Regions from separate parts of the Exiguobacterium sp. S22-S28 genome, predicted to be linked through region 3. Evidence: predicted binding sites of a transcription regulator. Region 3 holds the regulator's gene; each other region holds the start of a gene.

Region 1 (9,953 bases), on a different contig from region 3:
AACAAACAACGTTATTTTGGTACTTATAAGGGGGACATACGGATGAAACTGAAAAATCTTTTACTCGCAGCCGGACTTGGCGCGACACTCGTACTCGGGGCATGTGGCAGTGATGACTCCAGTTCATCGGATACATCGAAGAAAGACGAATCGACGATGAGTGATGATTCGGCAAAAACAGAAACAGCGGTTGATGCAGAAAAAATCTTTGCGAACAACTGTGCTTCGTGCCACGGGAATAATCTCGAAGGAAACGTCGGACCGAACTTAACAAAAGTCGGAGCGAAATATTCGTCGGAAGAGATTCAAAAAATCATTAAAAACGGTAAAGGGCAAATGCCAGCAGGCATCCTGAAAGACGATAAAGAAATCGTTGCCGTCGCGGATTGGTTAGCTGAGAAAAAATAATTATGTGATACTATGGGACAAGAGATGACGGACATGACAAGTGTTCGTTATCCCTTGTCCCTTTTTTCCGTTAAAACCACTGGAAATGACATTTGATTGTAATGTGCACCGTTTTTTTTGCCTGTTATAATGGGATTCGATAGGCGCTAAGACCTATCTGATCACCAACCAGTAATCAAGTAAGGATGTGAAGTAAGTGATCAAGATGCAACAAGTCAGTAAAATCTATCCGAATGGTGTCACGGCACTTCGTGAAGTCAACCTGACGATCAATCAAGGCGAATTCGTCTATATCGTGGGTCCATCAGGAGCCGGGAAATCAACATTCATGAAAATGATGTATCGCGAAGAACGACCGACAAGCGGTTCGTTTTTATTTAAAGGAATTGAAGTCGGTAAGTTAAAAAACCGCCAAATCCCCGAACTTCGCCGCCAAATCGGCGTCATCTTCCAAGATTTTAAACTCCTCCCGTCCTTGACGGTTTATGAAAATGTCGCATTCGCCCTTGAAGTCGTAGGCGAAGAAAAATCAGCGATCCGAGAAAAAGTACTGGAAGTGTTGGATCTCGTCAAATTGAAGCATAAGGAACGCAACTATCCGGATGAATTATCCGGTGGAGAACAACAACGGATCTCGATCGCGAGAGCCATTGTGAATCGTCCTGCCCTCGTCATTGCGGACGAGCCGACGGGAAATCTTGATCCGGACACTGCATGGGAAATCATGGAGGTCTTCGAAGAAATCTATCGCCGTGGGACAACGGTCGTAATGGCGACACACAATCGAGATATAGTCAATAAGATGCGCCATCGTGTGCTTGCGATTGATGGTGGAAAAATCGTTCGAGACGAAGAGAAGGGAATGTACGGCTATGAAGTTTAATGGATTTCGTCATTTACGCGAAGGGGCAAAAGGTCTCGTCCGGAACGGCTGGATGACATTTGCTTCTGTTAGTGCTGTTACCGTCACTTTGTTGTTGGTAGGTATTTTTGCGATGGTCATGTTCAACGTCAACAAGATCTCCGATAACGTCGAAAAAGACGTCGAGATCCAAGTGTTCGTCGAACGCGAATCCGATCAGGCAAAAATCGACTCAGTTGGAGAAAAATTAAAGCAGATGCCGGGCGTCGAATCGGTCCGTTACAGCTCAAAAGAAGAAGAACTGGATCGCTTCAAGGAACAGCTTGGCGAAGGATCGGAAGCTTACCAGTCGGTTGAGAAAGACAACCCGCTTCATGACCGTTACATCGTCAAAGCGACTTCACCAAATGAGACAGAAACTATTGCAACAACCGTCAAAAAAATGGAAAATATAGATAGCGTCGAATATGGTGAAGATTACGTTGAAAAGATGTTCAACTTCCTTGAAGGGGTTCGGATCGGCGGAATCATCCTGATTGTCGGTCTGACATTCATGGCGATGTTCCTGATTTCGAATACGATCAAGGTCACGATCTTCTCGCGCCGTCGTGAAATTGAGATCATGCGACTCGTAGGTGCCAAAAACGGTTTCATCCGGGCGCCGTTCTTTATCGAGGGACTTTTAATGGGCGTACTCGGGGCATTGATTCCGATTGCTGTCGTTTACTTCGGTTATGACGTGACGTACAATGCGTTGCAACCGCAGCTCGTGACGTTGAACAAGTCCATCTTCACGCTGATTCCTCCCGGTGAGTTATCTGTTCAGATTTCACTTATTCTGCTCGCACTGGGTGCGTTCATCGGAGTATGGGGATCGACGACGTCACTCGGCCGGTTCTTGAAGGTTTAATATGATAATCGAATAAAAGATAAGGAGAGATGCTTCTCATGAAGGTCCGATTCTGTTCTGCCGTCCTCAGCTTCGCATTCATCAGTGCAAGTATGTCCGTTCACGCAACGTCCAAAGGAGATTTGTTGAAGGAACAACAGGAGGTCGAGTCCCGTCTGAAACAGACGGAACGATCACAGAATCAGACATCTGAGAAGTTAATCTTGACGAAAGAGGAGCGCAGGGAAGCACAAGCGCGCCTCGATGAAGTCAACAGCCGTTTGGATGATTTAGCAAGTCAGATTGCAGATCAACAAGCGGCTGTTGCTGTAGCCAAAAAGGAATGGGCGAGCGTCGGACAGGCTGTCCGACAAACGCAGTCTAAATTGGCTATACAAGAACAATTGATGGGGGAACGCCTCCGGTCCGTGCAACGCGACGGGGACGTCAAGTACATTGAAGTACTGCTCGACGCAAAAGACTTCGGTGATTTGATTTCCCGGTTCAGCACCGTCAGTGAAATCATCCAACAAGATGACGAAATCCTGCAAAACTATCAAGCGAACGTTTCGCAATTGACGGAACAACAGCTGGATCAAGAACGGGTCGTCGATCAGCTGAAAAAAGAGCAACGCAAGCTGTTGATTTTACAGACGCAGATCGTGGCCGAATCCGATGTAAAACGGACATTGGTCGTCCAATTGAATCGTCAGGTCAAACAATTGCAGCAAGAGCAGTTTTCGAAAGCTGAAGAAGCCGAGATTCTGGCAGATCAAAAACAGTTGATTGGTCAACAGTTGGAAGCGTTGCGTGAAGCCGAGCGTCGCCAAGCCGAACAGGAAGCGGTGCAGGTGCAAACACCGGCCCGTCCGGCTGAAGAAACACCGAATCAACCGTTGCCGTTACCGTCTTCTGAGGAAGAGACAGTCACGAAACCGTTCCATTTACCAGTGACCGGATACGTATCGTCTCCGTTTGGTCCCCGAAATAATCCATTGACAGGTAAACGAGAACGGCATACGGGAATGGATCTGGTCAACGCTGAGGGAACACCGATCAAAGCGGCGGCGGGAGGGATTGTTCTTCGTGCAGGCCGTGCAACCGGTTACGGTAACGTCGTCATGGTGACCCATTTAATTGACGGGAAAGTCTGGACGACAGTGTATGCCCATTTGGATTCCATTGCGGTTGCAGCCGGACAGACGGTCCTGCCGGATGAAGTCATCGGGAATTTAGGTTCGACGGGGTGGTCGACCGGTCCGCATCTGCACTTTGAGATTCATCAGGGCGAATGGGCGGTCGGTCAGCCGAATGCCGTGGATCCGGCCCCCTATGTTCTATAACGTAAGAGTCAGGCTGACGAAAAGATAGGGTAACCTATCTTTTTTTGCTATACTGAAAAAAATAGCAGGTTTACACCAGAAACGAGGAATCACGCGTGAAGAAATCGACAACGGCCGTCATAGCGGTCAGTACGTTTGGCTTGGGGCTTGGAGCAGGGGCTGTCGGTATGTTAGCGACAGGCGGAACGGATTCCGTGACGACAAGTTCGTCCTCCAATGCAACCGGAGATTGGAAAAAAATTGACCAGGTAAGACAGATGATTGCGCAAAATTATTTAGAGGACGTCACGGATCAAGAGTTGCTTGAAGGTGCCTTGACCGGAATGACGGAAGTTTTGAATGACCCGTATTCAGTCTATATGGATGAGTCGGAAACGGCATCGTTTAATACGAATTTGTCGTCTTCTTTTGAAGGGATCGGCGCGACGCTCGAACAAAAAGGGGAATCGATCGTCATCGTCTCACCAATCAAAGGATCACCGGCTGAAAAAGCAGGCATCAAACCGGGCGATGTCATTCTAGAGATCGACGGCAAAACCACTAAAGGTCAAAAAACGGATCAGGCGGTTAAGAAAATCCGTGGTGAAAAAGGAACAAAAGTCGTCTTGACGATTCAACGGAGCGGACAGGATCCGATGAAGATCACAATCGTCCGCGATACGATTCCGATTGAAACCGTGTATTCGAAAACAGAAAAAGTCAACGGGAAGACGATTGGTGTCCTGCAGGTCACACAATTCTCCGATCCGACAGCAGATGAGTTCGAAAAACAACTGGCTGCACTGGAAGAAAAGAATATTGATGGTCTCGTCATCGATGTCCGGGGAAATCCGGGCGGCTTGCTGACAGCGGTCTCGAAAATGATTGCACCGTTCATTCCGAAAGATACGCCGATTTTCCAAGTGGAAGATAACAAAGGCGAACGGACACGGGAGTTCGGGAAAGCGGACGAGAAGAAACCGTATCAGCTTGTGGTCCTCGAAGACAGCGGTTCTGCATCGGCGTCCGAGATTTTAGCAGCCGGTCTGAAGGAAGGGGCAGGTGCGGAAGTCGTCGGAACGAAGTCGTTCGGGAAAGGGATTGTCCAAAGTGCCTACGATTTAAAAGACGGCAGTGACTTAAAACTGACGACAAACAAATGGCTGACACCGGACGGCAACTGGATTCACAAAAAAGGCGTCAAACCGACGGTCGAAGTCAAACAGCCGGACTACTTTAATGTGACGAAGATTCTGACGGATGAGAAGACGCTTGCGACCGGAGATTACGGAAAAGCGGTCGAAAATGCGCATCTCGTTTTGGAGGCAATCGGTTTTGATCCGAAAGGGCAGGACGGCTACTACGGCGATACGATGAAACAAGCGGTCGAGCGCCTGCAAAAAGAAGCGAAGCTCGAGGTGACCGGAAAAATCGATCAGGTGACAGCGGCTGACATGGAGACACGTCTCCTGAAGAAACTGGAAGACTCGAAAAATGATGTCCAACGTATCAAAGCACTTGAAGTCGCAGCACAATAACTCACAGAAAGAGGTCTGAATGGGCGTGGAATTACTCGATGGAATCGGTTGGACGGCGATGAGTTTCTTCGCCAGTCCAGTCCTGTGGTTAGCAATTCTGGTCAGTTTTTTACTCAGTGTTCGACGGGTCAAACGGGAACGGAATTTGTTCCGGTCGCGCACCCGCAGTAAACGGACCGATGTATTTGAAACATTGGTTCCGGGAATCATCATCGGACTGGTGCTGTCCATCGTCAGTTTGAGTCTTCAGCTGACGCTGTCGTTCGAGTTTATATTGGCGTTTATCGTACTGGCGTCTCTGATGCTGTTGACCGGGATTGTCCGGTTTAATCTGCCGCTCTGGCCGCTCGTCGTGTTGGCAGGTCTGACATGGTTCGTGACGGGAGACCGCATGGCAGATTTAAAAGACGTCAGTGTGACGAATTGGTTGGTGCTCGCAGCGTTATCTTTAGCAGCAGAATTGGTGTTGCTCATCTGGCGCGGAAAGAAAAACTTGTCGCCTTCACTTGTCTTGTCGAAGCGCGGCCGTTACATCGGTGGACTTTCTTCGAATAAGCTGTGGGTGGTTCCGCTTGTCGTTCTTGTTCCGGGCAGCAGCCTCGAGACATTCATTCCGCAGTGGTCGTTTCCGGAGTTTGTTCCGATTATCCTGTTCCTGCCGATCGGCTTTAGTTTTCTCTTTACCGGTCAGTTGCCGGAACACTTGATGCGTCCGCTTGTCCAAGGACGGCTGATTACGCTCTTGCTGTCCGTCGTGCTGGCGGCAGGTGCCTTCTTGACCGGACAAGACGTCTGGTTGTACGGCTTGCCTGTACTGCTTCTTGTACATTTGCTTCTGCATCAGCGGACAAAACGACTGAATCGGTCACAAACTCCGTTGTTCTTAAACGGGAAACGCGGCGTCGTCATTCTTGGAACGTTACCGGAAAAACCGGCTTCTGAGATGGGACTCATTCCGGGCGAAGCGATCTATAAGGTCAACGGAGAGTTCGTTGAGTCGGAGAAATCGTTTTACGAAGCGATTCAAAAACATAAGCCGTACCTTCGATTGGAAGTCATGAACCATAACGGAGACGTCCGGTTTGCGCAACGCGCTTTTTATGAACAGGATCATCACGATCTCGGCATCCTGTTCGTCAGTGAACCGGGAAACAAACGGACAAAAATCCGTACACTGCATTAAAAACACGAATCCATCCGTTCAGGAAAACAGTTCAGCTGCCCAGCTGGACTTTTTCTTTTGGCGAAAAACGGGTAACTTCTAAGTGGAGCACTTCAAAATCGAATGTTTGTTCGTAAAGTGGTACAATAAAAATAGACTTTGTGAACTGGATGAGGGGGAAGAATACGATGGATTTTGAGTTAGTATCACCATTTGAACCGGGTGGCGATCAGCCGGTGGCGATTGAAAAACTGATTGCAGGCGTCAAGAACGGCGAGCGCCATCAGACGTTGCTTGGAGCGACGGGGACAGGGAAAACCTTCACCGTCTCGAACGTAATCAAAGAGATTAAAAAGCCGACATTGGTCTTAGCGCACAACAAGACGCTTGCCGGTCAGCTGTATTCGGAGTTCAAAGAGTTCTTCCCAAATAACGCGGTCGAATATTTCGTCAGCTTTTATGATTATTACCAGCCGGAAGCATACGTACCGTCAACAGATACGTTCATTGAGAAAGATTCGTCGATCAATGACGAGATCGATAAGTTGCGTCACTCGGCAACATCTTCTTTGTTTGAACGGGAGGATGTTCTGATTGTCGCTTCGGTTTCGTGTATTTATGGTCTCGGTAATCCGGAAGAGTACAACAACCACGTGCTGTCGTTGCGGGTCGGAAACGAGATGGGACGAAACGAGATGTTGCGTCGTCTGATCGATATTCAATATGAACGCAATGATATTGATTTCCAACGTGGACGGTTCCGTGTCCGGGGGGACGTCGTCGAAATTTTCCCGGCATCCCGCGATGAACAATGTGTCCGGGTCGAATTTTTCGGAGATGAGATTGAACGGATCCGCGACATGGATCCATTGACCGGTGAAATCATTGCCGACCGGGAACACATCTCGATTTTCCCGGCGTCCCACTTCGTGACCGGAGATACCCGGCTGCAAAAAGCGATTGCTAACATCGAGACAGAACTGGAGACACAACTCGCGAAAATGCGGGAAGATGGCATGTTGCTTGAAGCCCAGCGTCTCGAACAACGGACAAATTATGATCTTGAGATGATGCGCGAGATGGGCTACTGCTCGGGAATCGAAAACTATTCCCGGCACTTGAACTTAATGCCGCCCGGCTCGACACCATATACGTTGATCGACTATTTCCCGAAAGACTTTTTACTGGTCGCTGATGAGTCCCACGTGACGTTGCCGCAAATCCGCGGTATGTACAACGGAGACCAGGCACGGAAACAGGTCCTCGTCGACCACGGTTTCCGTCTGCCGTCGGCAAAGGACAACCGTCCGCTCCGATTCGAGGAATTCGAGGAGAAGGTCAGCCAAGCGATCTATATCTCGGCGACACCGGGTCCTTATGAAATCGAGCATACAAAAGAGATGGTCGAGCAAATCATCCGACCGACTGGACTGGTGGATCCGACGATTGAAATTCATCCGATCACCGGACAGATTGATTACCTGATGGATAACATCCGGGAACGTGTCGCGAAAAACGAACGGGTTCTCGTGACGACGCTGACGAAGAAGATGTCGGAGGATTTGACCGACTATCTGAAGGAGCATGGTGTCAAAGTCAATTACATGCACTCGGAAATCAAGACGCTCGAACGGATTGAAATCATTCGTGATTTACGGCTCGGGAAATACGACGTCCTCGTCGGGATCAACTTACTGCGGGAAGGACTCGATATTCCGGAAGTCTCACTCGTGACGATCCTGGATGCGGACAAAGAAGGATTCCTGCGCTCGGAACGATCCTTGATTCAAACGATTGGCCGGGCCGCCCGGAACTCGGAAGGGCACGTCATCCTGTTTGCCGACAAGATGACCGACTCGATGCAGCGGGCAATTGATGAAACCGAACGGCGGCGTAACATTCAGCTCGCCTTTAATAAAGAACACGGCATTACCCCGAAAACGATTCAAAAAGATGTGCGTGGTGTCATCAGTACGACGATTGAGAATGACGACACCGTCGAAAAACTTGAGAAATTCAATAAACTGAAAAAACCGGAACGCGAAACCTTGCTCGAACAACTCGATCAAGAGATGCGTCAAGCAGCAAAAGATATGCAGTTTGAACGGGCAGCAGAATTGCGAGACCTTATCTTAGAATTGAAAGCAGGTGCCTAAGTTGGCAGAAAAAAAGAACAAAATCATCATCAAAGGCGCTCGCGTCAATAACTTACAAAACATCGATGTCGAAATTCCGCGCGATCAGCTCGTCGTCCTGACGGGCTTGTCGGGATCCGGGAAATCCTCTTTGGCGTTTGATACGATTTATGCGGAAGGGCAACGGCGTTATGTCGAGAGTTTGTCCGCGTATGCCCGCCAGTTTTTAGGTCAGATGGATAAGCCGGATGTCGATGCGATTGAAGGACTCAGTCCGGCGATTTCGATCGATCAGAAAACGACGAGTAAAAATCCCCGGTCGACGGTCGGAACGGTCACGGAAATTTATGATTACCTCCGTCTGTTGTATGCGCGGATCGGAAAACCGATCTGTCCGAATCACGGGATCGAAATTTCGAGTCAGACGATCAGTCAGATGGTCGACCAAGTCATGGAACTGCCGGAACGCAGCCGTCTGCAAATTCTCGCACCGATTATTTCCGGACGCAAAGGCGCACACGTCAAAGTTTTTGAAGACTTGAAGAAAGAAGGGTTTGTCCGCGTCCGGGTTGATGGAGAGACGATTGATTTGACGGATGACATCGAACTTGAGAAAAATAAAAAACATTCGATTGAAGTCGTCGTTGACCGCGTCGTCGTGCGTCCGGACGTCGAAGCCCGGCTCGCGGATTCGCTCGAGACGGCACTTCGTCTAGCCGACGGCCGTGTCATCGTCGATACGATGGATGGGAACGAACTGTTGTTCAGTGAACACCATGCCTGCCCGATCTGCGGTTTCTCGATCGGTGAACTCGAACCGCGGATGTTCTCGTTCAACTCACCGTTTGGCGCCTGTACGTCGTGTGACGGTCTTGGGACGAAGCTTGAGGTCGACGTCGATCTCGTCGTGCCGCATCCGGATAAATCGCTGAATGAAGGAGCGATTGTAGCCTGGGAGCCGACGAGCTCACAATACTATCCGCAGTTGCTCGCAGCTGTCTGCAGTCACTTCAACATCGATATGGATACGCCGTTTGAACAGTTGTCGGAAGAACACCGCGACATTTTGTTGAACGGAAGCAGCAAGGAAGAAATTCAGTTCCGTTATGAAAATGACTTCGGGATGGTCCGCAACACGTCCCTGTTTTTTGAAGGCGTCTTAAACAACCTGCAACGCCGGTTCAAAGAGACTTCTTCCGACTATATCCGCGAACAGATGGAAGGGTACATGGCGAAAAAAGCCTGTCCGACGTGTAAAGGACACCGCTTGAAACGTGAATCACTGGCGGTCAAAGTGTCAGGGATCCATATCGGTGACGTGACGAAGATGTCGGTCAAACAAGCCGTCGTTTGGTTTGAAGAGTTACCAAGCAAATTATCCGAGAAGGATCAGACGATCTCACGGATGATCGTCCGTGAAATTCATGAGCGGTCGTCGTTCCTCGAAAACGTCGGACTTGATTATCTGACGATCTCACGTGCCGCCGGAACACTGTCCGGGGGGGAAGCGCAACGGATTCGTCTCGCGACCCAAATCGGTTCGCGTTTGACGGGTGTTCTTTATGTCCTTGACGAGCCGTCAATCGGACTGCACCAACGGGATAACGATCGACTGATCAATACGTTGAAGACGATGC
Region 2 (9,953 bases), 380 kb from region 3:
TCAGACTGTTGGCTTTTAGCCGTCAACATCATGATTTTTAAATTTTGTTTGTCCGGATGACGTCGCACCTTTTCAATCACCTCAATGCCTGTCATCCCTGGCATCATATAATCAAGTAAAACGAGATCATATGATTGACTCATGATTTTTTGATAAGCTTCGTCACCATCTGTCGCTTCATCAATCGTGTACCCTTCGTCTTCCAATGTATCGAGAACCAACATGCGTAACACATCTTCGTCTTCCGCCAATAAAATACGTGCCATCTATAAAACCTCCTAATGGTATTCAGCTGTTTTGTGTGCATACCTTCTTATTTTACACAGTTCCGTCACATTTAGAAATGAAAAACGCCTAACAAACTCAGTCTGTCCTTTCAGATGTGACAGAATTGATTTGTTAGACGTCTTTGGGTTAATAAATTTCAATCACTTCATGAAGAGCAAAAGCATAAATCAATTTTTTACTAATCTTAATTTTTAAAATAGCTTCCAACGCTTCTTGGTACAAATTCAGTTGTGTCGCATAACGTTCACGCAGAATATTTGCTTGCGCTTGTCCGGCAGATGCTTCAAATACTTGATCGGATTTATAATCCAATAAAATATATGTCTCTTCATCGCGAATCAAACAGTCCACGATCCCCTGCATGACAGCTTGATCGTCCGGACCATGCCAATCCGTCCGGAATCGCGATGCATCAATTTTGTACGTGAAAGGCAACTCCCGGTATACATCCCCCGTTTTTAATCGTTTCTCCAGTAACTGTCCAATCTCGGAAGAGAAAAACATCGTTAATTCCGGTAATGCGTCCTGCATCGTCCGGGCTTCCACAGCGGATATCCGTTCCGCTTGTTCCCATTCAAGAATCTGATCGTCCACTGAACGTCCCGGTTCATACAATTGCATTGCCAAGTGAAGAACCGTTCCGCGTTCTGCTCCGGTTAATGTCGGTCCTAAAAATTGAGGTGTCCGGAAATATGTTGCTTGCCGGTGGGTCGATTCAAATGCCGCCCGCTCCAGTTGTTCCGTCCGCTTCAGTTCCGTTACAGTCTGTTTTGCTGCTGTATCTGTCGCCATCTGACGTGGATACTGATACGTAAAGGCTGCTTGAATTTTCTCTTTTAACGAATCGTCACCTTCAAAATTAATTTTTTCGAGGACACGGACATGTTCGAGCTGATCAATCATCTTCGTCAGTTCTTGATAAGGTGCGATGTCTTCAAGCGACATGACACGCAGAGACCAGTCATGCTGTTCACCGGACAAGTGATGACGAAGAACGGCAGGAGACACCCAGTCGGCATACGTTTTAGCGTTTCTTCGGTCCATTTCAGGTAAAAGTAATTCATCAAGCGGTTGATCGCGCCATTTGGCCAGTTGATCTTCCAATTCTTTAATGACCCCCACCAGAATCAATTTTTCTTTTGCACGTGTCATCGCTACATAGAGAACACGCATTTCTTCCGCTTTCATCTCACGGTCCATTTCCCGTCGAATGACTTCTTTTAGGAGTGTGCCGGAACGCAGACGCTTGACCGGATCAATTGCATCCAAGGCAATACCGTATGTTTTATGCAATTGGATAGCTTGAATTTGATCCTGCTTATTAAATTGTTTCCCCAATTGACTGACAATCGTCACCGGAAACTCGAGTCCCTTTGACTGATGGATCGTCATGATTCGAACAACATCTTCATCCTCACCAAGCGATCGGGCTTCTGAAAAGTCTTCTCCCCGCTCGACCAAACGCTGAATCAAACGTAAGAATCGGTATAACCCCCGATATCCGGAAGTCTCATATTGGTGAGCTCGTTCGTAAAGCGCATTTAAGTTCGCCTGACGACTTCGTCCACCATTTAAACAACCGACATATTCAAAGTATCCCGTCTGGTCAAATAAAGAGCGAATGAGACTCGAAAGCGATTTACCGCGAGCTTCTGTCCGCCAAGCTTGCAATTTTTGCAATGCTTCATCGATTCGCATTCCAAGCGGTGTCTGTTCTTTTGCTACTACTACCGCTGCTTCATAAAAAGAAGTGTCCTTCGACTTCGCACGAATACGTCCTAAATCCTGATCGGTCAGTCCAAAAATCGGTGATCGCAAAACACTTGCAAATGGAATATCTTGCAACGGATTATCAATCGTCTTGAGCAACGACATCATGATCTGAATTTCAGTTGCTTGGAAGTAACCGCCTGTCGTGTCTGCGTAAACCGGTAGTTCATATTGTTCAAAGACATCAACGAGTGCCTGTACTCGTTTTCCTCTTGACCGGACAAGTACAACAATGTCACGGTATTCACATTTCCGAAATCGATTTTGCTTGGCATCGAAGACTAAATACGGATGGTCATCGTTCACCATTTCAAGAATGCGTGTCGCAATGACTTGTGCCTCCAGCTCTTCTTTATTGGTCTCTGTTTGATTTACTAACAGCAATTCCGGTGCTACTTGGTCTGATTCGACATATCCGAGATTACCCAGTCGCAAATATGCGGCTTCATCATAATCGATTTCACCGACTGCTTCATCCATGACTTGACGGAAGATATGATTCGTCCCGTCCAGCACCTCCAACCGACTCCGGAAATTTTTTGTCAAATCAATGCGTGTTCCGATTTCCGTTTGCTGGAACCGTTTAAATTTATCAAGAAACAACCCCGGTTCCGCATGACGAAACTTATAAATCGATTGTTTGACATCACCGACCATAAATAAATTCCCCGTCGCTTCATCCGATTTCGAAACGAGTTGTAAAATTCGCTCCTGTACTTCGTTCGTATCCTGATATTCATCCACTAATACTTCGATGAAACGTTCTTGAAGGAGACGAGCAACGTCCGTCGCCTCCCCGTCTTCTTCCAGCACGGCCAAGGCAAAATGTTCAAGGTCAGAGAAGTCAACGATTCCCCGTTGCTGTTTGGCTTCCAAATATGCTTTTGAAAAACTTCGGACGAGCGCGACAATCATTTGGACATGTCCCAGTTGAGAACGCAAATCCTCAAGGTAATCGACACCATCTTTTTCAATAAATACATCACGCATCTTTTTTAACTCGCTGACTAGACGGGTCCGCTCTGTCTGAAAAATTTTCATTTCTTCGTCTCCACGGATCCCTTTCCATCGTCCGAATTCAACAGCTTGAAAAGCCAAAGCAACCGTCGTCCAGCGATCCTTTTTCGGATCGATCGATTGAATGGGCGTGATTTCTTGTGACAACATATCTGCCATTTCTTCATATCCAGATTGTCGGAGACGATAGGCCAACTCTAAATACCGGTGAATGACAGGACGAACACGTTGCCATTCCAGTTCGAATAACCGTGTCAGCAGATCTGACTCATCTGGATCAATCGGTGGATCATACTGACTGATCAAATCCTCGTAAAAGGCTTCTGGCTTCGGCAAAGAACGGGAAAACCGGTAAAGATTCGAAATCAAATTCAACATCGCTTGATCGTCTCGATCCGATGTATAACTGTCAATCAGTTCATAAAATGCCGGATCTGCTTCGGCATAAAACTGCTCAAACACTTCCTCTAACACATCATCCTGCAACAGTAACAGTTCTGCCTCTTCCGCAATCCGGAATGCCGGATCAAGACCAATCCGGTAATAGTTTTCACGTAAAATGGACAGACAAAATGAATGGATGGTTGTGATTTGGGCACGATTCATCATCTGCCGTTGCTTTTTCAGATAGATGTCGTCCGGCGTCTGCTTGATTTTTTCCTCGATGGCTTCAATGACACGTGTCTTCATCTCTTTTGCTGCCGCGTTCGTGAACGTGGCAACGAGAATCCGGTCTGCTGTCAGTGGATCTTCTTGATTGATGACACGTTGTGTCAATCGTTCGACCAAAACAGCTGTTTTACCTGACCCGGCGGCGGCAGACACTAAAATGTGCCCGCCTCTCGCCTCGATGGCCTGTTGTTGTTCCCCTGTCCATGTCACACTCATTCTGTCTCCTCCTTCAATCGTTCTAATACTTCTTTTTCCGACAAGGAATCGAGTTTCCGATAGTCATTTCCAAGCGACTGATCAAATTGACAGACAGAACGGTACTCACAAAACGTGCACGGTGTTCGTTCATGATAATCAAACGGATCAATGGCGATATCACCTTCATACATCGATTGACTACTCGTCTTCAATTCATCCCAGGCGTAATCCATCAAAGCGTTTAACTGTTCTTCCTTCACAACGCCTTTTGTATGGGATTTATGAAGACCCGTCTTCGTAAACGTTACTTTGACGAGTGGTGATTTTTTTCGTTCATCGTAGGCAATCTGATCCATTGCCCGTAACACCTCATCATTTTCTACGATTACTCCTTGCATTTGATACGATTCAAGGAGAAGACGATTCCGTTCGATGTCGTCCGCAGATAAATCGCCCCGTAACATTGGATTTTTCACATGGAAATACAAAGCTCCGGCCGGTTTCGCCTGCTGATTGAACAGGACTTCTGATTGTTCAACGACAGTTTTTAAATACAGCAACATTTGAATGGCTAATCCGTAGTAGATTTCAGCGAAATCCAGTTCCTTCGCACTCGATTTATAATCGACGATCCGGACGTATAACTGGTCGCCGATCGTTGCCTGATCGACCCGATCGATTCGCCCCGTGAATTCAATTTCAGTCCCGTCCGGTAACGTAAACCGAAGTGGCGGGAACATCGCATTACCAAAACTGATTTCAAACAAGTCCGGTTCAAAATCAGACCGTTCTGCTTGTTTGACGAGCATTTTTGCAGTTTGCTCAACTACATCGGTCAATTTTTTCTTAATATATCCAAAACGATTCGAACTCATCAAAATGGCATTTTGAATCTCCGGTGTCACTTTTTCGACCGCCTGTTTCGCAAGATCACTGCAGTACTGATCATCCAAATCCCGCCATCGTTTCCCCGAATCCTTGATGTTCACCGATACATCATTCAGTGCCCCATGGAAGAGATTTCCGATATCAGGCGCCTCGAATTTATAGAGCTTTCGTTCCTTTAATCGTAAACCATACCGTGCGAAATGTTTATAAGAGCAGGCATTGTACGTTTCAAACCGTGAAACACTGGCTTTGATCGTATCCCCGTACAATGTGCGTGCCAAATCATCAGGCAATGCTTCTGCCTGATTTTGATAAAACAATGCATGTGAAAATAATGCCATCCGTTCCCGCCCACGACCGTTCTCAAGCAAGAGGTTATAGACGTCGAACCAAGATTGTTGAATCGGATAACGACGCTGTAAGCGTCTCAGTTCGATTGCTGTCGCGGCGGCGGCACGTTCCGGACTCGTCACGAACTGCAGCTGATCATTTGGTGCATGATCACCCGCTTCGGCAAAAGAAGTTTTAACAGGACGATCTTGCAACAGTTGACGTTTGATTTGTTTGACGACCGATGCCGGCTGAAGCGCTTTGCCGTCCTCATCCACAAGTGCATAACTAATGTGAAGGGCATCACTTGGAGCGGTCACTCCTTGATACAGATAATACAGTTCATCATCAAACACATCTAATGACGCTTTACCGACGGGAATTCCTTGATCATGTAAAAAATCATGATCGCCTTCTGATAATAATTTGGACTGATCCTCGACAAGCGGAATCAGACCGTCGTTCGCACCAAGCAGGAAAACGACTTTTACTTGCTGCAGACGTCCCCGGACATAGTCCGTTGCAATGACCTGATCAAGCGAAGGAGGCACAAGGGAAAAACGGAGGCTTTCCAGTCCGGTCTCAACCATTTGAATAAACAGTTCCGTCGTCAACACCGTCTCGGGTGCCGCTGCTTCCAATTGTTCAAACAGATGCAGGACCGCTTCATATACTTGATCATGTTCCCGCACCTGACTGAGCTCGTTGACCTCCAGTGCTTGTTGTTTCCAAACCGTCAAACGGTCGGTCAAGCGATGCTCCTCTAAAAAGCGGTAAAGAGACCGTGTATACTCACTCATCGTTTTTGAAGACTTGAATCGTTTCTCAAGCGGTTCAATAGCATCTAGTACAAATTGACGCCACTCGTTTAACTCACGTTCCTCCTGCAATTCTGCATCCGTCAAACTGACTTCATCCGCCAGCCGGCGTTTTAATTGCCAAGGTTTTTTCCACATGGAACCTTTAATGCCCCGCTCGAGGACAAACGTTTCTAAACGATCAAGCGCTAAACGAGAATCCGCTGCTGGAAGTGGAATTAATTCCGTTTTCAGTAGTCGGAACACAGATTCTTCACGGTAACCGGTCAATACGATATCAAGGACGGCATGTACCAATTCGACAATCGGATGATGTACCATGGACTCCCGTTGATCGAGAAAATAAGGAACATCATACAAACGAAAAGCCCGTTCCAAATGATCAGCGTACGGTTCAAGATGGCGTACAAGAAACGCAATCTCGTTAAAACGGTATCCTTGTCCACGTACTAACTCAATGGTTTTTCGAACAGCAGCTTCCGTCTCGACTTGACGATTGACCGCTGCTGAAATTGTGACACCTTCCACTTCTTCATCCGTTGCCGGGTATCCCGGTGACAACAAGGCCTGTTCAAGATGCCGTAACCCCGCCGTTTGAAATTTATAAGCATCCGTATAATGAATTTCTTCGTGGTCAATCCGCCGTTCTGTCATCTGCTCGATCAATTGCATGTAGCAGCGTTGTGATACGCCAAAATCAGACTGTTTGGCGTAGATGTCTCCAACATCAAGTGTAAAACTGAGATGCATCTCTTGTGTCAGCTCCATCAATCGAAGCAGAACCTGCTGTTCTTGTAAGGAAAATTCATAAAAACCATCAACGAATACCGTGACTTCTTGCAGACTGGCTTTCGGCAGTAAATCAATCAATGTCGTAAAATAATCGTCGGCATGAAGCGCCTTGTCCGCAATCCGTTCAGTAAAACGTTCATAAATCAGCGCCAAATCATTGATTTTAGGCGATCGCTCGGGTGAGGCACTACTGATTTTACGCAACATATCCGGCTCGACCAACGAACGTTTGAACGATGCAATCAGCTCGTCTAATCCTTTATAGAATCCCGGCATGTTTTTGGTCCGCTTAAAGATCTTTAGTTCTTCTTCTGCCTCTTCTACAACTTGACGCAGTAACAACTGGGTTCCGGTCTCATCTAAAAAAGGGATCGCTTGATTTCCATGATCCCGTAAAATATGGAATGCAAAACGTCGTAAACTCATGACTTCCATTCGGACAAGACCGGATAACCGCGGATCCGTCGCGAGACGCCGTTCCATCTCAAATGACATTTGATCCGGTACAAGTAGATACATTGATGGTCCTAACGGTTGTTTACTGAGCATCTCCACGATACGTTCGATGAATGTAGTCGTCTTACCTGTACCGGCACGACCTAAGTGCATATAATTCATACTGCTCCCGGGTTAAGTCTTTTCCCCGACAATATGCCTTTGGGAAAAACTCACCCTCACCTCCCTTGTCTATTAGCTGGAAACGGTTCGTTTATTTGCTGCTTCTATGTAATATCATCTCACAAATACGAACGAATGTCCGCTTTTAAGAGATATATTTTTTCATTGCTCTGTCTAGTTTAAATCATTTTCAAATTCACCTGTATGCCGTTGCAAAAAGCGGGTAAAGACTGAGATAATTGTTATCTTCATCAGATCCTTTCACGAAAAGAGGAACACGAATGCTTTACGAAGAATTGGGTGGTCACGCCACCGTTGAACGGCTCGTCCAGTGCTTTTATGATCGTGTTTATGAGGACGATGTACTTCGTCCTTTGTTCCCGCCCGATCGTACCCATGTCGAACACGCTCAAATTAAGTTTTTAACCCAGCTCACAGGTGGTCCAAAACAATACGACTCCTACGATCCACGCCTGAATCTTGCAATGATCCATCGTCTATTACCGATTCAACATACGCATGCCCTACGTTGGATTGAGCTGATGACATTGACGATCAAAGAGACCGTTCCGGATCCGGATGCTCGTGATCGCCTGACTGAACGACTGCAAATCGGGGCAGCGAATGTCCTTCGAATTTGTGAAGCCCATCAAAGTGAATAAGGGATTTTTCTTTCTCATCCGTACGATTCAATGTAAAATAAGGAATGGAGGCGATAACTATGACTGAAGAACAAGATAATAAAAGCGAATTGGTGAAAAATGTGCTTGAGCAAGCGGAAGCTGCAAATGCAACGGACGAGGCAGTCGAAGAAGAAAAATCCGACGAGCAAAAACGTCTGGAACACATTCGGGCACTCGTTACGCTTGAACGTGGATCTGATTATTACCGCGTCGTATTCTACGATGATCATAAACATTTGATTTTCAAAGAGTTGGATTATGATCGGGTAGAATTTGTTGGTCGTTTTTACAACGACAGTTTTGATCCTACCAACCAACAGGAATTGGAAGAAATTTCTGAGAAGGCGCTTGCGACATCGATTCGAAAACGATTCTTATAAGATTTTTCCCAATTCTAACAGAAAAGCCGTGTTTTCCTCATGATTCATGGGGAAGGCACGGCTTTTTTATGCACCAGTCTGGCAGTTCACGCTTATTTTGGTTCCGTTGAATTTCGTTTTTTCCGTCGGATGACGTAAGCCAACACACCACCGGCAACAGCTAATCCAGTTGCCGCAAGTACAGGAAGCAGAACCTTTTTCGAAGTAATTGTTTTCTTGACTTGCTCTAAGCGGGATTCTGTCACTTCTTTTTGTGCAACTGATGCGCGACGGTTGATGGTCATGTGTTTTGCCGCATCCGTTACGACGATTCGCTTCGTCACCCAACGACGGTTCCCGGCATCATCTACAATCAGCTGACGGGCGCGTTTGACACCCTTGACACGTTTACCCGGAGTATTTTCCGGACGAACAATCCGTGAGCTAATAAAACGACGACCACCATTTACGCCAAATCCGGGTTGTAATTTTCTTCTGTTTAACCATTCATATGATTCATTCATTGTGCAGCGGTCTTTTGACCGCTTCACCTCCCTTTAATTCTCTCTCTCATACGCTACTTTTGTATTCGTGATTTTTAATGAAGATTCCTGTTACAATGTTCCACTTATTGTACTTTATTAAACGTCATTGGCCGTTCTTCCTGAAATCTCCGTTGCATTTCATACGCTAATTCCAGTGTTTTGATCCGTTGTCGCTCAATGCTGTAAGCGGAAGCATCGGTCGAAATCCGTTGTCCTGTCTGAAATTCGACTTGAACCGTATCCCCCTTTTTTTGAACAGTTTTCATCTGCTTAAAATTAATCCAGACACATTCTGCTTTTTCCTTAGCAGTGGTCGGGAAAAAAATCGTTTGGGCTTTCCAATCAATCAAAACCGGTGTTTTTCGATTCGGTCCTAAAATATGACGGGCTGCCTCAATCCGTCCCCGCATAGAGGAACCGAAATATAAACAGGATTCTTCAATCAACTTAATGGGATGACCTTCTAACACTACTTCCGATTGTTCTTGAATAAGTAAGGTTTGCGGTTCACCGTATGGTCCATACTTAGGTACTAAAGCTAACGTTTTTTCCGTGATTTTATGTGTCATCTTGATTGCTCCTCTCTTATATTAATTTGTTTATACCAAATTTAAATTCGCTTCGTTTGCTTCCGTCGATTATTTCCCGAAATAAAAAACGAGATATCTCTATCCCGTTTTTAAAGATCTTATTTTTTTTCAGACAATTCTGCCTTTATATGGCGCGGAAAATTGAATTTCACACAAACTTTATCTTTTTCATTTCCCGCTGTTTGATTCTCAATCGTCACTTCCCCTTCGTGTCTTTCAACGATCCGTTTGACGATATATAAACCGAGACCAAACTTCCCTTCTTTTCCACGTGAAAATTGATGGAACAAAGGGGATGCAGACTCAAGCGGCGGACCATCATTCCTGATTTCAACCGTTGCGGTTTCTTCTGTTCCGGAAAGATGGATTTCAATCGTCGTTTCGG
Region 3 (9,953 bases):
ACTTCGCTCGATTGACGTACTTCCGGCAACATCGATTTTGGAACTGTCAGGATTTCAAGCAACTCGTCATCCCATTTTTGCTCGTAAATGTTATACATCAGCGTTCGTGATGCGTTGGTATAGTCCGTGATATGCGTTTTGCCGCCGGACAGTTTCCAGACGAGCCACGTATCGATTGTACCGAAGAGAAGTTCTCCGTTTTCTGCTTGTTCACGTGCGCCTTCGACGTTATCGAGAATCCATTTGACTTTTGTTCCCGAGAAGTACGCATCGATCAATAAACCTGTTTTATCGCGGAATTTCTGATTGAGCCCTTGTGCATTCAACTCATCACAGATACCGGATGTTTGACGGGATTGCCAGACGAGCGCGTGATAGACCGGCTTACCTGTTTCTTTGTTCCAAACGACCGTCGTTTCACGCTGGTTCGTAATTCCGATACTAGCGATTTCACTTGGTTTAATATCAGCCGTTCCGAGGGCGTCAGCCATGACAGCGAGGATCGAACCCCAGATTTCATTGGCATCATGCTCTACCCAGCCTGGTTGCGGGAAGTATTGTTTGAACTCCCGTTGTGCCGAGTTGACGATTTGACCATCGTGATCAAAGATGATGGCACGTGAGCTGGTCGTTCCTTGGTCGAGTGCTAAGATATACTTGTTTTCCATTGTAAAATCCCCCTTGAGATATAGGTGTCAACGCTAGAATCAGTTTTGTAACAGTTGATAAAGGAGAACGGCAACTCCGCCGCCGACGATTGGACCAACAATCGGAATCCACGAGTAGCTCCAATCAGATGATCCTTTGTTTGGAATCGGTAAAATGGCATGGGCAATCCGCGGTCCAAGGTCACGGGCCGGGTTGATGGCATACCCTGTTGTACCACCAAGTGAGAGACCGATGACAACGACGAGTAGACCGACGATCAATGGTTTAAGACCGTCACCAAACGTCGTCAGACCAAATGACAGAATTCCGAATACCAAGACGAATGTACCGATGATTTCCGAAATCAAGTTTGAAGGTGTGTGACGAATCGCAGGTCCCGTTGCAAACACGCCTAATTTTGCTGCTTGATCATCAGTCGCTTCAAAATGTTTCATATAATGAAGCCAAACAAGTACGGCACCGATGAATGCCCCGATCAATTGACCGGCGATGTAGACAGGTACATCAGCCCACGGTAAATCGGAATTCATGGCAAGCGCCAATGTCAATGCAGGATTTAGGTGTGCGCCACTGGCTGCTGCGATGTAGGCTGCAGTCATGACGGCGAGACCCCAAGCAAATGTGATGACGATCCAGCCGCTGTTCTCAGATTTCGTCTTTTTCAAGACAACCCCTGCAACGACTCCATCCCCGAGCAAAATCAGAATCATGGTTCCAATCAGCTCACTAGTAAAATTACTCATGCAAAAACCCTCCCTTTGGATTGAAGCAGATATTGGCCTTTCCATTTAAACCTACATCTAATTGATAACGTTTTCAATACAAATAATTCAAATCTTCAAATTAAATTTTCCTTAATTTATGTTTAAAAAAATGAAAGCTGGATATTAAAAAACCCTTTGTTCATTTTTACGATGAACGAAGGGTTTTCAGCGACGCTTTTTTCGCTTCTTTTTTGTTCGAAAGAAGCTGCTGGAATGATCGAGAACGATATGGATCGTACTGGCAACCATGATGCCGATGACAAAGGCAGGCATCGCTGCAAACCATGAATCGACCGTACTGGATTCAATAATTTTCGTGTAGAGTGCTAAAAATAAAAGCGGGATTACAAAAGCAGCACTATACAACAGTCGGATGATATCACCGATAATCAGCCCGTGCGACCAGATGGAACGGTGCGGCATGATTTTGACATAGGGCATCCACAGGACGCGTAACGGTCCGTGCCGATAATAAGGTTCAGACTTCAAGTCGAGGTCTGGTGAAAGCCAGAGCGTGCCGACGGCAATACCGACGGCAGTAGGAAGCCAATCCGTTTGCTGCGTTGCGACCGAATACGCAACATAGCCGGCTAAAGCAACGGTATTGACTGTATCATGTACATTTCCGGAAGGCATAAAAAAAGACCAGCAGAGCTGGTCCCTCGCTTAGTGAATCGTCCGATACACGCCGATGACCTTGCCAAGAATCGAGACATTATCGAAATACATCGGGTCCATCGAATCATTTTCGGGTTGAAGACGTACTCGTTGATCTTCTAAGAAGAACCGTTTTACCGTCGCTTCGCTATCTTCGGTCATAGCAACGACAATTTCACCATTCTCTGCTGTATTTTGCTGACGAACGATGACTCGGTCACCATCTAGAATACCTGCATTGATCATCGATTCTCCGTCAATCGTTAACATGAAGACATTTTCATTCCCGACGTAGTGTGCCGGGAGAGGGAAGTGCTCTTCGATATTTTCGATGGCAGTGATTGGAAAACCAGCAGTGACTTTCCCCATAACAGGGATATGCACGATGGCTTCGTGATTTTCGTCAGGTTTATCAAGCAATATCTCAATCGCACGTGGCTTTGTCGGGTCACGGCGAATCAGTCCGCGTTTTTCTAGACGATCCAAATGACCGTGTACCGTTGAGCTTGAAGCAAGACCAACAGCTTCACCGATTTCACGAACTGAAGGTGGATACCCTTTCAGTTTCACTTGAGCAACGATGTAGTCAAGGATTTCTTGTTGTCGTTTCGACATTTTCCGCATATGAATTGCCACCTCTTTTCGGAATGGTTTTTTGAAGGTTATAGGAATACATGTTTCTAAATTCACTATAACATAGAACAAATGAGCGTACAAACAATTGTTCGACATTTTATGTTGACCGAACACTGGTTCTTGGTTTAAGATGAGTTATGCGAACAATTGTTCCGAGAACATCTATTCTAAATCATTTTTAATTGGAGGGATTTATCATGATGCATACGATTCGTACCCATGCCTTTTCCATTGTTTTTTATACGCTTAGCCTTGCTTTCATTCTTTTCCTCTTAACACCCCGGCCGGATGAAAAGGTCGATCAACTCCTGACCGCTTCTGTTACGGTCGATCAAAATGCGACAGTTGAACAAGTCGCTGAAGTCTACAATGACGGTTCGATGACTGATCAAGAATATGTCGAATGGTTGATTGAGAACAATGAACTGAAGACGACTCATGTCATTTCGAAAAACAAAATCGTTGTACCAATCGCGCAACAATGACAAAATGTAAAAGTTGTCATTGAACGAACAGGGGTGTGAAGTAGTATGAGAGTCGTAATCTACTGTCGCGTCTCGACGGAAAAAGAAGCACAGGATAGCTCGCTTGAGCGGCAAAGATCAGAACTGTCGGGACTCGCTGCAACAAAAGGATTTGAAGTCGTGGATATCATCACGGAAAAAGAAAGTGGTTACGATGTCGATCGGGAGGGCATGTTGTCCGTCCTCGATTACGTCACCCGCCAGGCAGTGGATGCCGTCCTCGTGACGGATGATACCCGCATCGGGCGTGGAAATGCCAAAATCGCGATTTTACACACGTTCCAAAAGCATCAGGTCCAACTGATGACGATGGAATCAGACGGCGAATATAAATTGGCTGATGCCGAGGCGATGGTCCTTGAAATCGTCTCGCTCGTCGAGGAATACCAGCGGAAATTGCATAATGCAAAAATTGCCCGCGGTATGCGACGGGCAGTTGAAAATGGTTTCCGTCCCGAACAGAACCTTAACCGGCAAGGTGAGAATGCCGGACGCAGCCGGAAAGAAGTCCCGATTGAAGAAATCGTCCGATTACGTGACTTGGGTCTGACATTTGCTGATATCGCCGTTACCTTAAGAGGGATGGGGCATGACATTTCAAAGGCGACCGTCAACCGTCGTTATCTCGAATATAAGGAAGTCGTCAATACGTATGAACAATGAAGCAGGTGGGTGTGCGAGAAGCGCGCCACACTTGCTTTTTCTGTTCGTGTCTTTTAAAGTAAGGTTACTATTGAAAGCTCGATGTCGAGTCAACAGAAAGAGGGATATTATGTTATCACAAGAACAACTGGACCGGATTAATGAATTAGCCAATAAATCAAAAGTCGAGCCGTTGACGGATGCGGAAACAGCGGAACAAAAAGAATTAAGAACAGCGTATTTAGAAGCATTCCGCGGTTCATTCAAAAATCAGATGATGGGAATCAAAATCGTCGATGAAGAAGGAACCGACGTTACACCGGAAAAATTAAAGCAAGCGCAGGAAGAAGAGCGCAACAAACAATAACCGAAAAAGCTATGTCACTCAATGGACGAGTGGGATAGCTTTTTTTGATAAAAAGTTCGTAATGTGTATCACAAAAGTGTTAAGAAAACGGCAATAGAGAGCGCATTCATTTCAATGTGACATACTATTTAGAAAAGTTGTATCACATTTCCGGGTGTGCTAAAATGATAAAGAATTTGTGAAAAAGAGAGAGGATGATTGTTTTGACGAACATGACAACAGTAGAACTATTAGCAGTAAATACGATTCGTACATTATCAATTGATGCAGTACAAAAAGCGAACTCGGGTCACCCGGGAATGCCGATGGGTGCAGCACCGATGGCATTTACATTATGGGCGGATCATATGAACCACAACCCTAAAAATCCAGAATGGTTCAACCGTGACCGTTTTGTACTTTCAGCAGGACACGGTTCAATGCTTCTCTACTCACTCCTCCATTTATCAGGCTATGATCTTGCGATGGATGACTTGAAGTCATTCCGCCAATGGAACTCAAAAACACCGGGTCATCCGGAATACCGTCACACGGCAGGTGTTGATGCGACGACTGGTCCACTCGGACAAGGCATCGCGATGGCTGTCGGGATGGCGATGGCAGAACGTCACTTGGAAGCGAAATACAACCGTGACGAGTTAAACGTCGTCGATCACTTCACATACGGCATTTGCGGAGACGGCGACTTAATGGAAGGTGTTTCAGCAGAAGCGGCATCACTTGCAGGACATTTAGGTCTTGGTAAACTGGTCGTTCTGTATGATTCAAATGACATCTCACTCGACGGTGATCTCGATAAATCATTCTCTGAAAACGTCCAACAACGTTTTGAAGCATACAACTGGCAAGTCATTCGCGTGGAAGACGGAACGGATCTTGATTCGATTTCAAAAGCGATCGAAGCAGCGAAAGCCGAAACGACAAAACCGACGTTGATCGAAGTCAAAACGGTCATCGGATTTGGTTCACCAAACAAATCAGGAAAATCGGCTTCGCACGGTGCACCACTCGGAGATGCAGAAATCAAGTTGACGAAAGCAAGCTACGTCTGGGATCACGAAGAATTCTATGTGCCGGACGAAGTTAAAGACTTGTTCGAAGAGCGGATCGTCAAACGTGGCGCTGACACAGAAGCAGCATGGGCTGAAAAGATGGAGCAATACAAAACATCACATCCGGAATTGCATGAAGAACTCGTCCGCGCCATCGCAAACGAACTTCCAAGCAACTGGGAAGCAGACCTTCCGACATACGATTTGACATCGAAAAAAGCAACACGTCAAACAAGTGGAGAAGTCTTGAACGCACTTGCGAAAAACGTCCCGACGATCTTCGGTGGATCAGCTGACTTAGCAGGTTCAAACAACACGATGCTTAAAGGGGAAGCGGACTTCGACATCGATCCAAGCGGTCGTAACATCTGGTTTGGTGTCCGTGAGTTCGCGATGGCAGCAGCGGTCAACGGTATGGCGTTACACGGTGGTGTCATCCCTTACGGTGCAACATTCTTCGTCTTCTCGGATTACTTGCGTCCGGCTGTCCGTTTAGCAGCGTTGATGGGAATCCAGTCAATCTTCGTCTTGACACATGACTCAATCGCAGTCGGTGAAGATGGTCCGACACACGAGCCGGTTGAACACTTGATGAGTTTCCGCGCGATGCCGAACTTAACGGTCTATCGTCCGGCAGACGGAAAAGAGACAATCGCAGCATGGAAAACAGCGGTTCAATCGAAAAACAAACCGACACTTCTCGTCATGACACGTCAAGGGTTGCCTGAACTCGAAGGCACAACAGTCGAAGGTGCTGAAAAAGGCGGATACGTCATCGCGGGTAACATCGAAACAGCGGATACGATTTTAATGGGAACAGGCTCTGAAGTGCATCTGTTAGTCGAAGCACAAAAAGAACTCGGCGAAACGGCAGCTGTCGTCTCACTTCCATCATGGGAATTGTTCGAAGCCCAATCAGCAGAATACAAAGAATCGGTCTTGCCAAAACGCATCACGAAGCGTCTTGCGATTGAAGCCGGTGCTTCACTCGGATGGTACAAATATGTAGGAACAGAAGGTCAAGTCATCGGAATCGATCGCTTTGGTGCTTCTGCTCCTGGAGATCTTCTCTTAAAAGAGTACGGCATGTCTGTTGAAAATGTCTTGAACACAGTCAAGCAACTCGGTTAATGAAGAAAGGTGCGCAAACGCGCGCACCTTTTTTTTGCATTATCTATGCAAAGGCTTTAAATTATAGTATAGTAAAAAGCGACGTTTGAAGTTAGAGGAGGAAGCAACTTGGCTACATGGATTTGGATTTTAATTGCCCTTCTTTGCTTGGTAGCTGGTGTCGCCCTTGGTTTCTATATCGCTCGCCGATACATGATGAACTATTTGGAGCAAAACCCACCAATCAACGAAGATATGATTAAGACATTGATGATGCAAATGGGTCAAAAGCCATCACAAAAGAAAGTCAACCAAGTGATGCGTTCAATGAGTGGTTCAATGAAATCACCAAAAAAATAATGACTTGTAAAAGGAGACCGCTTTGGTCTCCTTTTGTTTGCTATTTTTTAGGAAGATGGCTAATCTAAAATGTGAGACTATTAGAAATACTCAATCGATTTGAAAAAAGGGGGGACTTGTATGGGAGTCTTCAAGAAACTGAGTTGGTTTTTCCGACTCGAATGGAAAGCGTACAGCTTAGGCATCATTGCGTTGATTTTTGTAGCCGGACTGGAATTGATTCCGCCGAAAGTAATCGGTACGACGGTCAACGGACTGAGTGAAGGCAGTTTGACGAAGGATGACTTGATGCGACTCGTCGGCACCTTGTTGTTAATTGGTGTCTCCACGTATGTGATTCGCTATTTTTGGCGGTTCTTTATCTTCGGGGCATCGATTCGCCTCGGACGACTGTTACGCAGTCAATTGTATGGTCATTTCTCCGATTTGGATCAATCGTTCTATAAAAAGTATCGGAGCGGGGACTTGATGGCACACGCGACAAATGATGTGCAAGCTGTCTCAATGACGGCAGGAGCCGGTATTTTAACGCTCGTCGATTCGGTGACGATGGGAAGTTTCGTCATCATTACGATGGTCACGACGATCAGCTGGAAACTGACGCTCGTTTCGCTGTTGCCGATGCCGCTGATGGTTTATTTGACCTCACGCTACGGGAAGATGTTACATTCGCGGTTCCATGATGCGCAAGAAGCGTTTTCCGATTTAAATGATAAGGTCGCGGAAAGTGTCAGTGGGGTCCGGGTCTTAAAAGCAACAGGGGAAGTCGAATCTGATGTCGGGACGTTTACCTCGTTATCGGACGATGTCGTTCAAAAAAACCGTCGGGTCGCAAAAATCGATGCCTTGTTTGATCCGACGATTTTCGGATTGGTCGGTTTATCGTACATCATTGCGGTCGGATACGGTGCCTATTTACTGCAACAAGGCGAAATCCGGATCGGAGACATCGTTTCATTCACTACATACTTAGGTTTACTGACATGGCCGATGCTTGCGTTCGGGTGGTTGTTCAACATCGTCGAACGGGGACGGGCATCATACGACCGGATCGAACGGATGCTGGCGGTTGAACCGGAAATCAAGGATGCGAAGGAAGCGGCGACGACGGTCACGTCATCCGATCTGCATGTCGCGATTGACCGATTTATCTATGACACGCAACCGGTCTTACAAGATATCGATGTGACGTTACGACCGGGGCAGACGCTCGGAATCGTCGGTCGGACCGGGGCGGGGAAATCGACGTTCGTCCGGTTGTTGTCCCGGGAATACGATGTCAAATACGGCTCGGTGTCAATTGGCGGTCAAGACATCAAACAATTGATGCGGGAGACCGTCCGAAAGCAAGTTGCGATCGTTCCGCAGGATCATTTCCTGTTTTCCGCTTCGATTGCGGATAATATCGCCTTTGCAAAACCGGATGCTTCGATGGAACAGATCATGGAAGCCGCACGGGTCGCTGCGGTTCATGAAGATATTCTCGGCTTTACGGAAGGATATGCGACGATGGTCGGGGAGCGGGGTGTGACGTTATCCGGTGGTCAGAAACAACGGATTTCGATTGCCCGCGCGTTGCTGGCGGATTGTCCGATTCTTGTCCTCGATGATGCGTTGTCTGCGGTGGACGCCAAGACGGAAGAAGCAATCATCGAACACTTCCGCACGGCTGATAATCAGCAGTCGCAAATCATCGTCGCGCACCGGCTGTCTGCCGTTTCGCATACGGATGAAATCATCGTCCTTGACGCCGGACGGATCATCGAACGCGGAACGCACGACGAATTGCTCCGTCAAGACGGCTGGTACAAGGAGACGTATGACCGGCAACAGCTGGAGTCACTCGTCGAACAGGGAGGTGGAGCGTTTGAATCATGATATTAATGAAAAAGCGGTCCTGAAACGATTGCTCGGATTCGTCAAACCGTTTAAAAAACAAGTGATGGTCGCCTTTTTCTTGTTACTCGTGACGACCGGAGCGAAACTTGGCGGACCGTATCTCGTCAAAATCTTCATCGATGACTATGTCGCGGTCGGGAACTATCCGGTTCAGGAAGTCGCCTTATTGTTCGGCGTTTATCTGCTGCTGCATACGACCGGGATCGTCGTCGACTATTTACAAGCCTTTGAGTTTCAAAAGATTGCCTTGAAGGTCATTCAGCGTCTTCGGATTGATGTATTTCGTCACGTCATGCATCTGAGACTCGGCTACTTCGACCGGACACCGGCTGGCGTGCTCGTCTCGCGGATCACGAATGATACGGAAGCCATCAAAGAGCTGTATATCGGCGTCTTGTCGACCTTTGTTCAAAGCGGGGTTCAGTTGATCGGGACGTATCTATTCCTTTACCTGCTGGAACCACGTCTTGCGACGATTGCCTTAGTGTTGTTGCCGCTGTTTTATTTCATTATCTGGATTTACCGCCGTTATTCGACAAAATATTATGCCGAAGTTCGGGATCTGTTGTCGAAGATTAACGGTCAATTGAATGAGTCGATCAACGGAATGGCGATCATTCAACAGTTCCGCCAAGAAAAACGATTGATGGCGGAATTTGAGGAAACGAATATCGCCCACCAGAACGGTCGCTACAAGAACTTGAAACTCGACAGTTGGTTACTGCGTCCGATCATTGAATTGATGCTTGCCTTGACGATTGCTTCCTTGATCACCTATTTTGGAATCTTGTCGTTCTCACAAACGGTCCAAGTCGGTGTCGTTTATGCGTTCATCAGTTATATGGAACGGATTTTTCAGCCGGTCCAACAAATCATGCAACGGTTGTCGGAGTTCCAACAGGCGGTCGTTTCCGCAGACCGCGTCTTTAAAGTCCTTGATACCGATGAGCCGGAACCTTCAAAAACATTGGCAGGGGAAGCGTCTGTATCCGAAGGCCATATCGTCTTTGACAATGTCCGCTTTAGTTACGACGGGGAAAAAGAAGTCCTGAAAGGGATTTCGTTCGAAGCGAAAAAAGGTCAGACGGTTGCTCTCGTCGGTCAGACCGGCAGCGGGAAAAGTTCGATCATCAACATCTTGATGCGGTTTTATTCGTATCAGTCCGGTCGGATCTTGATCGATGGACAACCGCTGGAACAGTTGCCGGAAGACGAATTGCGACGTCATGTCGGTCTGGTGTTACAAGATTCGTTCCTCTTTACGGGGAGTGTC

Evidence for each region. Region 3 encodes LexA, which represses DNA repair genes until DNA is damaged. Its sites were predicted from a motif close to CGAACATATGTTCG; they were not measured.
Region 1: a site for LexA is predicted at 6,302-6,315, ahead of uvrB (excinuclease ABC subunit UvrB). Genes of this name have one in related genera too.
Region 2: a site for LexA is predicted at 7,520-7,533, ahead of addB (helicase-exonuclease AddAB subunit AddB). Genes of this name have one in related genera too.

Annotation. Positions count from the first base shown of each region.
Region 1 is NZ_JBHFFC010000030.1:133,535-143,487, reverse strand. Features, by position in the region: gene cccB (cytochrome c551) at 43-408, shown strand; gene ftsE (cell division ATP-binding protein FtsE) at 605-1,291, shown strand; gene ftsX (permease-like cell division protein FtsX) at 1,281-2,180, shown strand; gene ACHA8N_RS13615 (murein hydrolase activator EnvC family protein) at 2,219-3,502, shown strand; gene ACHA8N_RS13610 (S41 family peptidase) at 3,598-5,019, shown strand; gene ACHA8N_RS13605 (PDZ domain-containing protein) at 5,039-6,202, shown strand; gene uvrB (excinuclease ABC subunit UvrB) at 6,370-8,337, shown strand; gene uvrA (excinuclease ABC subunit UvrA) at 8,339-9,953, shown strand, end outside.
Region 2 is NZ_JBHFFC010000026.1:574,720-584,672, forward strand. Features, by position in the region: gene ACHA8N_RS09525 (response regulator transcription factor) at 1-266, opposite strand, end outside; gene addA (helicase-exonuclease AddAB subunit AddA) at 415-3,963, opposite strand; gene addB (helicase-exonuclease AddAB subunit AddB) at 3,960-7,391, opposite strand; gene ACHA8N_RS09540 (truncated hemoglobin) at 7,673-8,053, shown strand; gene ACHA8N_RS09545 (hypothetical protein) at 8,113-8,454, shown strand; gene ACHA8N_RS09550 (hypothetical protein) at 8,547-8,957, opposite strand; gene ACHA8N_RS09555 (competence protein ComK) at 9,062-9,547, opposite strand; gene ACHA8N_RS09560 (HAMP domain-containing sensor histidine kinase) at 9,667-9,953, opposite strand, start outside.
Region 3 is NZ_JBHFFC010000026.1:198,620-208,572, reverse strand. Features, by position in the region: gene glpK (glycerol kinase GlpK) at 1-668, opposite strand, end outside; gene ACHA8N_RS07720 (MIP/aquaporin family protein) at 708-1,412, opposite strand; gene ACHA8N_RS07715 (metal-binding protein) at 1,599-2,069, opposite strand; gene lexA (transcriptional repressor LexA) at 2,100-2,714, opposite strand; gene yneA (cell division suppressor protein YneA) at 2,924-3,211, shown strand; gene ACHA8N_RS07700 (YneB family resolvase-like protein) at 3,257-3,913, shown strand; gene ACHA8N_RS07695 (DUF896 domain-containing protein) at 4,023-4,259, shown strand; gene tkt (transketolase) at 4,472-6,442, shown strand; gene ACHA8N_RS07685 (YneF family protein) at 6,551-6,781, shown strand; gene ACHA8N_RS07680 (ABC transporter transmembrane domain-containing protein) at 6,902-8,659, shown strand; gene ACHA8N_RS07675 (ABC transporter ATP-binding protein) at 8,649-9,953, shown strand, end outside.